Linked DNA regions of Zobellia nedashkovskayae. The protein of the gene in region 1 interacts with the protein of each later gene in a pairwise test. Links are inferred from orthologs where the notes say so. Each region holds a gene or a part of one and is shown in the gene's direction. Other genes may lie near its edges.

Region 1 (5,173 bases):
TAATTCAATAGTAGCAGGGTTAGTGTTTGGGTTATAAATACCCAATTTTTCTAAGAATTTACCATCTCTTTTAGCTCTTGCATCTGCAGCAACTATCCAATAAAATGGTTTTCCTTTTTTACCGTGTCTTTGTAATCTAATTTTAACTGGCATATCACATTAATTTGTAGGGTGCCCGACCCTTGTTATTAATTCTTTTTAAAATCTTCCCTTTAAAAGGGGTGCAAATATAGAATTTCTTTTTGAGGTAATCCTACTTGTTTTAAATAAAATATGACCCGCTTCCATTTTTTTTCAAAGATAAGCGCAATTGAACATAACCTACACGCAATGAACTGTTTGTTCACAAATAATCTACCTCTATATCATTCGTTAATAACTCTTAACAACTCATTGACTTTATAAGTGTTCTTTTTGTTTAATTTTATAGTCTCTTTTCGAGCTCAAACACAAACCTCTATGTACCTTATTTTTGATACGGAAACCACCGGTCTTCCAAAAAACTGGAACGCCCCTTATACCGACACTGATAACTGGCCACGCTGTATACAGATAGCTTGGCAGTTGCATGACGATATGGGCCGATGTATTGAACATGAAGATTACCTAGTGCGTCCGGACGGCTTTAACATCCCTTATGATGCCGAGCAAATTCATGGCATTTCTACGGAATTAGCTGAACAGAAAGGCATTTCACTATCTGAGGTTTTAGAGAAATTTAACATAGCCATGTCAAAAACAAAATTTGTCGTTGGGCAAAATGTTGGTTTTGACTTAAACATTATGGGTGCGGAATTTCACCGTATGGGTGTAGAGAATCCGTTGCAAGAACTTCCTGTTTTAGATACTTGTACTGAGCAAACGGCAAAATTATGTCAAATACCTGGCGGACGTGGTGGCAAATTCAAGCTTCCTACACTAACGGAATTGCATCAATTTTTATTTGGCAAGCCTTTTGGCGAAGCTCACAATGCCACTGCCGATGTTGAAGCAACTACACGTTGCTTTCTAGAGCTCATCCGCAAGCAGCAATATACCGCTGAGCAATTAGATGTTAAACCCGATTATTTCAAGAATTTCTCGGAAGCTAATCCGCAAGAGATTCAGCTCATCGGTCTTAAACATATCAACCTAAAAAAAGCATCGAAAAAAATAGCCGATGCGCTTTGGGATAAAGATACGGGTGGAATTTCCCAAGAAGAAATTAAAGAAAACTTAGCTACACTAGAGTCCGCTAGTTTTTCTCATTTACACAATCATACTCAGTTTTCTATACTTCAGTCCACGATAAGCGTACCTAATTTAGTAGCTGCTGCCGCTAAGGCAAAAATGCCTGCCGTGGCCATGACAGATCACGCGAATATGATGGGAGCCTTCCATTTTGTAAATGGTGTTCTTAATCATAACAAAGGCGTGGTTTCTCGTAACAAAGAAAACTTAAAGCGTTATGAGGCTACCCAAAACGGAACTCTTGAAGAAGGGCAAGAGCCTTTAGATGTATTACCGGAACCGGAATTGGAAATTACCCCTATTATTGGTTGCGAGTTTCAAGTTTGTGAAGACCACACCAATAAATCGCAAAAAGATAACGGGTATCAAATTGTTATGCTTGCAAAAAGCAAAAAAGGATACCTGAATCTGGCGAAAATGTCTTCTATTGCCTTCGTAAGTGGAAAATACTACGTACCGCGGATTGATAAAAAAGTCATAGAGCAGTACAAAGAGGATGTCATGGTCCTTACTGGAAACCTATATGGTGAGGTACCAAGCAAAGTATTAAATATTGGTGAGCATCAAGCAGAAGAGGCTTTAATCTGGTGGAAAGAAACCTTTGGTGACGATTTATACATAGAAATCATGCGCCACGGTCAAGAAGATGAAGACCGGGTAAACCAAGTATTGATTCAATTTGCCAAAAAACATAATGTAAAACTAGTAGCCACCAACAACAATTACTACGCAGAAAAAGAAAATGCACATGCGCATGATATTCTTTTGTGTGTTAAAGATGGTGAAAAACAAGCTACACCAATTGGTCGTGGTCGCGGGTATAGATACGGATTGCCTAACCAAGAATACTACTTCAAGTCTTCGGACCAGATGAAGGAGCTATTCAAGGACATTCCAGAAGCAATCATCAATATTCAAGAAATTGTAGACAAAGTTGAAACGTTTACACTAGCCCGAGATGTATTATTACCTGCTTTTGATATTCCAGAGGAATTTCAATTTGAAGAAGATAAACTAGACAATGGCAAGCGTGGTGAAAACAAATTTTTACGCCACATTACCTACGAAGGTGCCAAAAAAAGATATGGTGAAATAACACCCGAAATTGATGAGCGATTAGACTTTGAGCTTAAAGTAATTGAAAAAACCGGTTACCCTGGTTATTTCTTGATTGTGGAAGATTTCATTAGGGCCGCAAGAGCAATGGATGTTTCCGTAGGTCCTGGGCGTGGATCTGCAGCAGGTTCTGCTGTTGCTTACTGTTTATGGATTACCAATTTAGACCCAATTAAGTACGATCTGCTTTTTGAGCGTTTCTTGAATCCGGATCGTGTGTCTATGCCCGATATTGATATTGACTTTGATGACGAAGGGCGTGGTCGTGTTATGGACTATGTAATCGACAAATATGGTTCAAATCAAGTAGCACAGATTATCACTTATGGTACCATGGCTGCTAAATCTGCCATTAGAGATACGGCTCGTGCGTTAGATTTGCCTTTGCAAGATTCAGATCGCATGGCGAAGCTAATACCCGATATGTCTAAGCTGAAAAAGATAATTGGGGTCGATGAAAAAATCTTAAGAGCGAAATTTAGGGCAGAAGATTTAGTGAAGATTAATGAACTTTTGGCAATTTCTGAGGGCGATGGTCCTGAAGCAGAAACATTGAATCAAGCTTATATTCTTGAAGGGTCTGTTCGTAATACAGGAATACACGCTTGTGGAGTTATTATTACACCTGATGATATTACGAAGTTCGTTCCGGTAGCTTTGGCCAAAGATTCTGAAATGTATTGTACCCAATTTGATAACTCGGTCGTAGAAGATGCCGGTTTATTAAAAATGGATTTCTTGGGATTAAAGACGCTAACCTTAATTAAGGATACCGTTAAAATCGTAAAAGCCAAACACGGAGTTGAGTTAGACCCAGAGAATTTTCCGTTAGATGATATAAAAACATACGAGCTCTTTCAAAGAGGAGAAACTGTTGGCGTGTTCCAATATGAATCTCCTGGAATGCAGAAACACATGAGGGCGTTAAAACCTACCGTTTTTGCAGATTTAATCGCCATGAACGCCTTGTATCGTCCTGGTCCGATGGAATACATACCAAGTTTCATTGCTCGTAAACATGGTACTGAAGAAATTGTTTATGACCTTGAAGCCTGTGAAGAATATTTAGCAGAAACCTATGGTATTACCGTATACCAAGAGCAAGTGATGCTACTATCGCAAAAATTGGCCGACTTTACAAAAGGTGAAGCCGATGTCTTGCGTAAGGCGATGGGTAAAAAACAAAAGCACGTACTAGATAAAATGAAGCCAAAGTTCATTGAACAAGCTTCTGCCAAAGGACATGCCGTTGATAAATTAGAGAAAATTTGGAAGGATTGGGAAGCATTTGCGGCCTATGCCTTTAACAAATCCCACTCCACCTGCTACGCTTGGATCGCATACCAAACCGCATATTGCAAGGCCCACTACCCTGCCGAATATATGGCTGCGGTATTGAGCAATAATATGAACGACATTAAGCAGGTAACATTCTTCATGGAGGAATGCAAACGTATGGGGCTTGATGTTCTAGGACCAGATGTAAATGAATCCTACTACAAATTTGCGGTAAACGATGCCGGTGCTGTTCGTTTTGGAATGGGTGCCGTTAAAGGAGTTGGTCGTGGCGCAGTAGAAACCATAGTTGAACGTAGAAAAGATGAAGACGGTCCGTTTAAGTCTGTTTTTGATTTCGCAAAGCGAATAGATTTACGTGCCGCCAATAAAAAAGCATTCGAAAGTTTAGCTGTTGCCGGCGGGTTCGATTCTTTTGGAGATACCCATAGAGCCCAATATTTTCATGATGAGGGCGATGGAGTCACATTTTTAGAAAAAACAATAAAGTATGGCGCCAAATTTCAAGAAAGCGAAAACTCTAGTCAAGTGAGCCTTTTTGGCGAGGCTAGTGATGTACAAATACCAGAACCCGTTGTGCCACCTTGCGAGGAATGGGGTACTATGGAAAAACTACGTCGTGAAAAAGAAGTGGTAGGTATTTATATTTCTGGCCATCCTTTGGACGATTTTAAAACAGAAGTAAATGCCTTCTGTAATGCTTCACTTTCCGATTTAAACAATCTTGAAACCGTTGTTAATCGTGAATTAGCCTTTGCCGGAGTTATTACGGATGTACAGCATCGTGTGTCCAAAAACGGAAAGGGCTGGGCACTTTTCACTGTAGAAGATTATACAGAATCATTTGAATTCAGGATTTTTGGTGAAGAATACCTAAGGTTCCGCCACTTCCTTATGATTAATTCATTTGCCTACATTAAAGTTTTTGTCAAAGATGGATGGACGAACAGGGATACCGGCAAAAAAGGAGACCCTCGTATTCAGTTTAATAGTTTTATGTTACTTCAAGAGGTAATGGAAACCTATGCCAAAAAACTTACAATCAAACTAAATATTGATGATTTAAAGGAAGAAAATATTCACCAATTAAAAGAAACCATTGTTTCTCACCAAGGCAACCACCCTCTTAACTTCATAGTATATGAAATGGAAGAAGAGATAAAAGTAAGCCTAACGAGTAGAAAACAAAAGGTTCAGATAAGCAGCGAGCTATTAGCAACCCTAAAAGAAAACGAGGTACACTATAAACTGAACTAGGCTAACCTCTTATATGTCCAATACCAATTTTAACCCTATAAATTACATTGATAGCACAATAGCTAAAAGCAATGTATCGTTAGTAAGGAAACAGGCATATATTTGACTAACTTTGTACAATATTTAAAAACAGAAAATCATGGCATTAGAAATAACAGACGCTACTTTTGACGAAGTAGTATTAAAAAGTGACAAACCAGTAGTAGTTGATTTTTGGGCAGCATGGTGTGGACCATGTAGAATGGTAGGCCCTATCATTGAAGAGGTTAGTTCA
Region 2 (3,088 bases), 1.9 Mb from region 1 along the record:
TGCTAGCCAAATGGACTTATCTCATCTGGACAATTTTGTTGAAAAGCGAAAATATGGAGGTAGTATTTTTAGCTTATTCGCAAATCCTAGCGAAGACTAAAACCCATAATCAGAATAAAAAAAGCAGGCCCATAAGCCGGATTCTGTTAAGTCCCTGAGGACTCCCCTATCATTTATCTAGTACTAACATTACTATTAGTATCAAACCGCCTACCCTTCGGCTCGAGCGTACAGCCCTCAAGCACCGATTTACATGACGTTTCACCGCATAGAGTTTACCTGGTTTCACTACAGCATTACCTGTACATACTTTCTGCTGCACTTGTCCTTTCCGATAAACGGACGACGGGCGTTACCCGCTATGCTGCACTATGGTGTCCGGACTTTCCTCTCCCGTTTTCACGGCAGCGATAAGGAGACCTGCTTAACGTGCTAAATTAGTACAATTGTTGATAAATAAAGACTTTATCCCTTCGAAAAAAAAGGCTCTTATCATTCCTATATTTATATTTGTATAATTGAGTTGACGTAAATACTAAACCCTAGTTTTTTTTGGAACCTTTTATTGTATCGGCACGTAAATATAGACCTCAGACATTTAAGGATGTTGTGGGGCAACAGGCCATTACTAATACCCTAACCAACGCCATTGAACATAATCATTTGGCACAGGCCCTTTTATTTTGTGGCCCCAGGGGTGTTGGTAAGACTACCTGCGCGCGTATTCTTGCCAAACAAATAAATTCCGACGGAACAGAAAGTGAAGATGAAGATTTTGCATTCAATATTTTTGAGCTTGATGCTGCCTCTAATAACTCTGTAGATGATATTCGTAGTCTTATTGACCAGGTACGCATACCTCCCCAAGTTGGCAAATACAAAGTATATATTATAGATGAGGTGCACATGCTCTCACAATCTGCCTTCAATGCTTTTCTAAAAACACTTGAAGAACCCCCAAAGCATGCTATTTTCATCCTGGCCACCACTGAAAAACATAAAATAATCCCAACGATACTTTCTCGTTGTCAAATATTTGATTTCAAACGAATTACAGTTAAGGATGCTGCCCTATATTTGAAGTACATAGCCGAAAACCAAGGTATAGTTGCAGATGATGATGCTTTGCATATCATAGCTCAAAAAGCCGACGGCGCCATGAGAGACGCCCTTTCTATTTTTGATAGGGTTGTTAGTTTTTCAGGAAAAGAACTTACAAGAAAAGCCGTAACCGAAAACCTAAACGTTCTAGATTACGATACTTATTTCTCAGCAACAGATTTTATTTTAGAGCACAACATTCCACAGTTACTACTTTTGTTCAACAAAACCTTGTCATTAGGTTTTGACGGACATCATTTTATAAGTGGCTTAGCTTCCCATTTCAGAGACCTAATGGTTTGTCAACATCAAGACACCATTAATTTGTTGGAAGTAGGTGATGTAGCTAAACAGAACTATTTAGAGCAATCTAAAAAGACCTCCATGCAGCTTCTTATGCAAGCTTTGAACATAGCCAATGACTGCGATTTAAAGTACAAGACCAGTAAAAATCAACGATTGCTGGTAGAACTTACTTTAATGAAATTAGCTTCAATTGGATTTGAGGCCGAAAAAAAAAACTCTGAATCTGACGTCCTAGACGGTTCTACTATTGATTTTATTGCACCTGCATCCTTTTTTAGAGGAAATGGCTCTGTTAAAAAAACTTCCGAGGAAACCACAACTTCTCCAGGTCATACAAAATCAGCTACTCCAGCACCTGTTGAAGTTAAAAAACAGGAAGCCACAAATTATCAGGCAGAGGAGACAAAACAATCATCAAACTCTTTAGCAGTTGCCGAACCTAAGGCAAAAGAGACTACTCAAACACCTAAATCCGAACCCGCTCCGGTAAATAAAATTAACATTGGTGGTGGAAAAAGGGTTTCTGGACTCTCTATTTCTAGTCTAAAAGCAAAGAAAGAGCATGAGCTAAGCCGTAAAGATGATACTATTGACGAAAGTAAACTTCCTAAAGATGCCTTTACCGAAGAGGCTATGCAAAAACATTGGGCCGATTTTGTTCATAAAATCGATATAGATGGTAAGAAAATACTAGCATCCAACCTTAGCGTAGATATACCCAAGTTAGTTCAAGACAAAACCATTTGGATCGAATTGCCTAACGAAACAATGAAAAAGGAAATTGAGCGAGAGCAATATGGCCTTATGGAACACTTAAGAAAAAATCTCAACAATTATTTCATTGAACTTAAGATTACGGTTAACGAAAAAATAGCTAAAAAATTCGCGTTTACACCTGAGGAAAAATATGAAAAACTTAGGGAGAAGAATCCTGCTATAGATTTGCTTAGAAAAACTTTTGATTTAGATCTTTAATCCCCTTTTTACAAAACGAATTCGTAGAGCGTACAACAGCATTACCACTGCTATAATTAGCAAACCACAAGCTTCTCTACCGCGTTCAATATTCTCTATATCTCCTTCTCCAATAGTAAAACCTTGAAATTGTGCAGGCCATTGACTATAAGCACCTGCCGCTGCCAATAGAAAGGAAAAAATTGTTATCAAAAACGGTAAACGGTTTACCACAAAAAGAACCGATATAAAAGCAGCTAAGCCATAAATAATAAACCAAATAGTAGCATCTGGGTCGTTATATTGTAGATATGCCGCCCAAGTAAAAAGAACTGCAAATACAGAACCTACTATTTTAAAGAAAGACTTCATTCTTCTTCGGTTACGTGTTTCTTCAAGATACTATATACATCAGTCGCTTTAATATCATCATTAAAGACACTGTTAATTTGATCTGTAATCAAGATAGGAAAATCTGCTTTGTCTTCCGGTATTCTCCCGTGCGAACCTTTTACTAAGGTTGCATCCAACGGAATTATATTCATTACCGTCCTGAACCCCATTTTCTTCTTAAGCAACATAGCAACAACCTTCGCCATTACTAACTTATCCTTAGGATTCGTCAACATTTCTACAGGGTCATAACCTGGTTTCTTATGAATATCAACCATGCGAGCATAGTCCGGTGCTTTAGCGTCATCCAACCAGAAATAATACGTAAACCAAG
Region 3 (2,958 bases), 400 kb from region 1 along the record:
CCACCATATTTTCTGCGGGACCACGAAGGCTATTATAAAGTTCATCTTTGGTATGCAACCACACTTCTGGCATTCCCTTGGTAATTGGGTGATCTTCTCTAATTTGAATTTGATATTCGCTTTGTGGACCATGAGCACCTGCGCTTCCAGCAGAATCATCCCTGATTAACTCACCGGCATCATTATAATATACATATGGGCCATCTTTTTCGGTACGGTCTCCCCAACCACCCAAACCAATCATTTGGTTATAAGCTCCCCATTCAGGGAACGAATTATCGGCTGCATGAAAAACAACTAACCCACCTCCCGTTTTGATATACTTTTCAAATTTCTTCTGCGTTTCTTCCGGCCATGGTGCAGCATTCCATCCAAAATTACAAATCACCAAATCGTATTTTGAAAAATCCGGACTATACTTTGGATCTGCCTGTGGTTCTTCCTTAGCTTCGGTTTTTGGAAGATTGGCTATTGGAAATTCAGAAATGAACTTATCACCTTTCCACGTAAATGCAGAACGCGCCACCTCAACGGTAAACAAACCCGTGTTCTCCATATCTGTTTTCAACATATACGTAATCTTCGGCCACTCATCATGATTATTTTGACCATCAACAATAAGTGTTTTTATTTTTTTAGATGGAGAGGTTTGAGAGAAAAGAGCATTTGTGACAAAAGTCATCGTAAGCAATAAAATTAAAGTTCGGAAATTACGCATATCAAATATTTTGGATGTATAAATATAAGGGATTGTAGTTAAGATTCTACAAAAAGAAAAAGTATACACTCTATAAAGTTGTAAATTGAAACCTTAACCGAATAGCAACAAATGGCATCTTCTAACATAAAATTTGCTTCCAAACTTCCAAATGCAAAAACTACAATTTTTACAACGGTAGGCAATTTAGCTCGCAAGCACAATGCTGTAGATCTATCTCAGGGCTTTCCTAATTTTAAGGTAGACCAAAAACTCAAAAGCCTTGTTACGCATGCCATGAAAAACGGACATAACCAATATGCTGCCATGCAGGGTTATTATGGCTTACGGGAAATAATTTCACAAAAAATTGAAAAACTCCATAATAGAGCTTATAATCCTGAAACTGAAATTACAGTTACCGTAGGTGCAACACAGGCTATTTTTACAGCCATTACCGCATTCGTGAACAAAGGTGACGAAGTTATTGTACTGAAACCTGCCTATGACTGCTACGAACCGGCCATTGCGCTCAACGGAGGAATTCCTATATATGTACAGTTAGATGCCGATGGTTACCAAGTGGATTGGGAAATTTTCAAAAGCAAAATTTCGGAGAAGACCCGAATGGTTATCATAAACACACCTCATAACCCAAGCGGCCGTGTTTTTTCCAAAGAAGATATGCTTCAGTTACAAGAAATTCTAAAACCCACGAATTGTATCGTTCTAAGTGATGAAGTATACGAACATATTATTTTTGAAGGAAACGAGCACCAAAGTGCATCGCGATTTGAAGATCTAGCACAACGTAGTTTTGTGTGTGCTTCTTTTGGAAAAACCTTTCATGTTACCGGATGGAAAATAGGCTATTGCGTAGCACCCGCAGAGTTAATGAATGAGTTTAGAAAAACACACCAGTTTGCGGTATTCTGTGTAGACCATCCTGTACAACGAGCCATGGCAGCCTATCTTAAGAATGAGGAAAACTATTTAAGCTTACCTTCATTCTATCAAGAAAAAAGAGATTTGTTCTTGGAGGGGTTAAAAGATTCTAGATTTAAATTTAAACCTTCAGAAGGAACCTATTTTCAGCTTTTGGACTATACTGAAATCACAAAAGAAAATGATGAAGATTTTGCAAAACGCTTGATTGTTGATTACAAGTTGGCAAGTATACCTATATCTTCCTTTAATGAGCACAATAGGCAAGATGGTGTTTTACGGTTTTGTTTTGCAAAGAAAAATGAAACTTTAGAACAAGCTTTAAAAATCCTAAAATCACTTTAATTCTTTACTAAAAAAACTTAAAAATAAAGGCACAAAAAAAGCGGCCTTTGGGTGAGCCACTTTCTTTTAATTTCTTTTTCAAAGAATTTTAAAGCATAAATAACTTTCTAGCCAGCATTACTATTCCGCTGAAAAAATCATTTTTGTACACTTGAATCTCTTCTGATGATTGGTTAATTTGGGCTTCCATAGGTTTTAGTTTTGGACAAAATCGAATTTGGGACGCGACTTTCAATTAATAATACTATAAAAATAGTACCTAACCGTCAACTAAAAAAAATCTTGTTGTGAAGCAGCATTAATCTGTTGTGAAGAATCAAATTGGTGATTTTCTCACAAAAATTACGCTAAAAAAATAGGTGGATTTTACTTACAAATTCATTTCGGGTACATCACCATCAACAATCAAAGTGCCCTCCGTAGCTTCCTTAATTTCATCTACAGAAACTCCCGGAGCACGTTCAAGAAGCTTAAAGCCTTTTGGAGTTACTTCTATTACTGCTAGATTAGTAACTATTTTGGTTACACAACCTACTCCAGTAAGTGGTAAACTACACTTTTTTAAAAGCTTGGATTCACCAGCGCGATTGGTATGCATCATGGCCACAATTATATTTTCGGCAGAAGCAACTAAATCCATTGCACCGCCCATTCCTTTAACCATTTTGCCCGGAATTTTCCAATTAGCGATATCGCCGGTCTCAGAAACTTCCATAGCTCCCAAAATAGTGAGGTCTACGTGTTTCCCACGGATCATTCCAAAACTCGTAGCCGAATCAAAGAAAGAAGCTCCATTAAGTGTTGTTATAGTTTGCTTTCCCGCATTTATAATATCAGCATCTTCTTCTCCTTCATACGGAAATGGACCCATGCCCAAAACTCCGTTTTCGCTCTGAAATTCTACATTTATATCATCTCTTACAAAGTTGGCAACCAAGGTGGGAATACCAATGCCTAGGTTAACATAATAA

What was found.
Region 2: the proteins of dnaE (region 1) and IWB64_RS11810 interact in binary tests that used the Escherichia coli proteins (3 or more experiments, as listed by UniProt). The link is inferred for Zobellia nedashkovskayae from one-to-one orthologs.
Region 3: the proteins of dnaE (region 1) and IWB64_RS05585 interact in binary tests that used the Escherichia coli proteins (3 or more experiments, as listed by UniProt). The link is inferred for Zobellia nedashkovskayae from one-to-one orthologs.

What each region holds. Positions count from the first base shown.
Region 1 is NZ_JADDXR010000002.1:900,956-906,128, forward strand. What follows is about bases 83-5,099. They hold dnaE (DNA polymerase III subunit alpha), read left to right. Parts: upstream 83-459; coding sequence 460-4,899; downstream 4,900-5,099. Other genes in these bases: IWB64_RS03825 (30S ribosomal protein S16), read right to left, coding at 83-153; trxA (thioredoxin), read left to right, coding at 5,039-5,099. Also shown: more of IWB64_RS03825, read right to left, coding at 1-82; more of trxA, read left to right, coding at 5,100-5,173. UniProt on the Escherichia coli protein: DNA polymerase III is a complex, multichain enzyme responsible for most of the replicative synthesis in bacteria. This DNA polymerase also exhibits 3' to 5' exonuclease activity. The alpha chain is the DNA polymerase catalytic subunit.
Region 2 is NZ_JADDXR010000002.1:2,820,521-2,823,608, reverse strand. The notes cover bases 36-2,967. They hold IWB64_RS11810 (DNA polymerase III subunit gamma/tau), read left to right. Parts: upstream 36-552; coding sequence 553-2,382; downstream 2,383-2,967. Other genes in these bases: IWB64_RS11800 (alkaline phosphatase family protein), read right to left, coding at 2,730-2,967; IWB64_RS11805 (transmembrane 220 family protein), read right to left, coding at 2,371-2,733; IWB64_RS11820 (RsmD family RNA methyltransferase), read left to right, coding at 36-100. Outside these bases: more of IWB64_RS11820, read left to right, coding at 1-35; more of IWB64_RS11800, read right to left, coding at 2,968-3,088. UniProt on the Escherichia coli protein: Part of the beta sliding clamp loading complex, which hydrolyzes ATP to load the beta clamp onto primed DNA to form the DNA replication pre-initiation complex.
Region 3 is NZ_JADDXR010000002.1:1,298,908-1,301,865, forward strand. Bases 107-2,908 are described here. They hold IWB64_RS05585 (methionine aminotransferase), read left to right. Parts: upstream 107-829; coding sequence 830-1,987; downstream 1,988-2,908. Other genes in these bases: IWB64_RS05580 (ThuA domain-containing protein), read right to left, coding at 107-718; IWB64_RS05590 (CoA transferase subunit B), read right to left, coding at 2,358-2,908. Also shown: more of IWB64_RS05580, read right to left, coding at 1-106; more of IWB64_RS05590, read right to left, coding at 2,909-2,958. UniProt on the Escherichia coli protein: Shows aminotransferase activity with methionine and histidine as substrates, and to a lesser extent also with phenylalanine.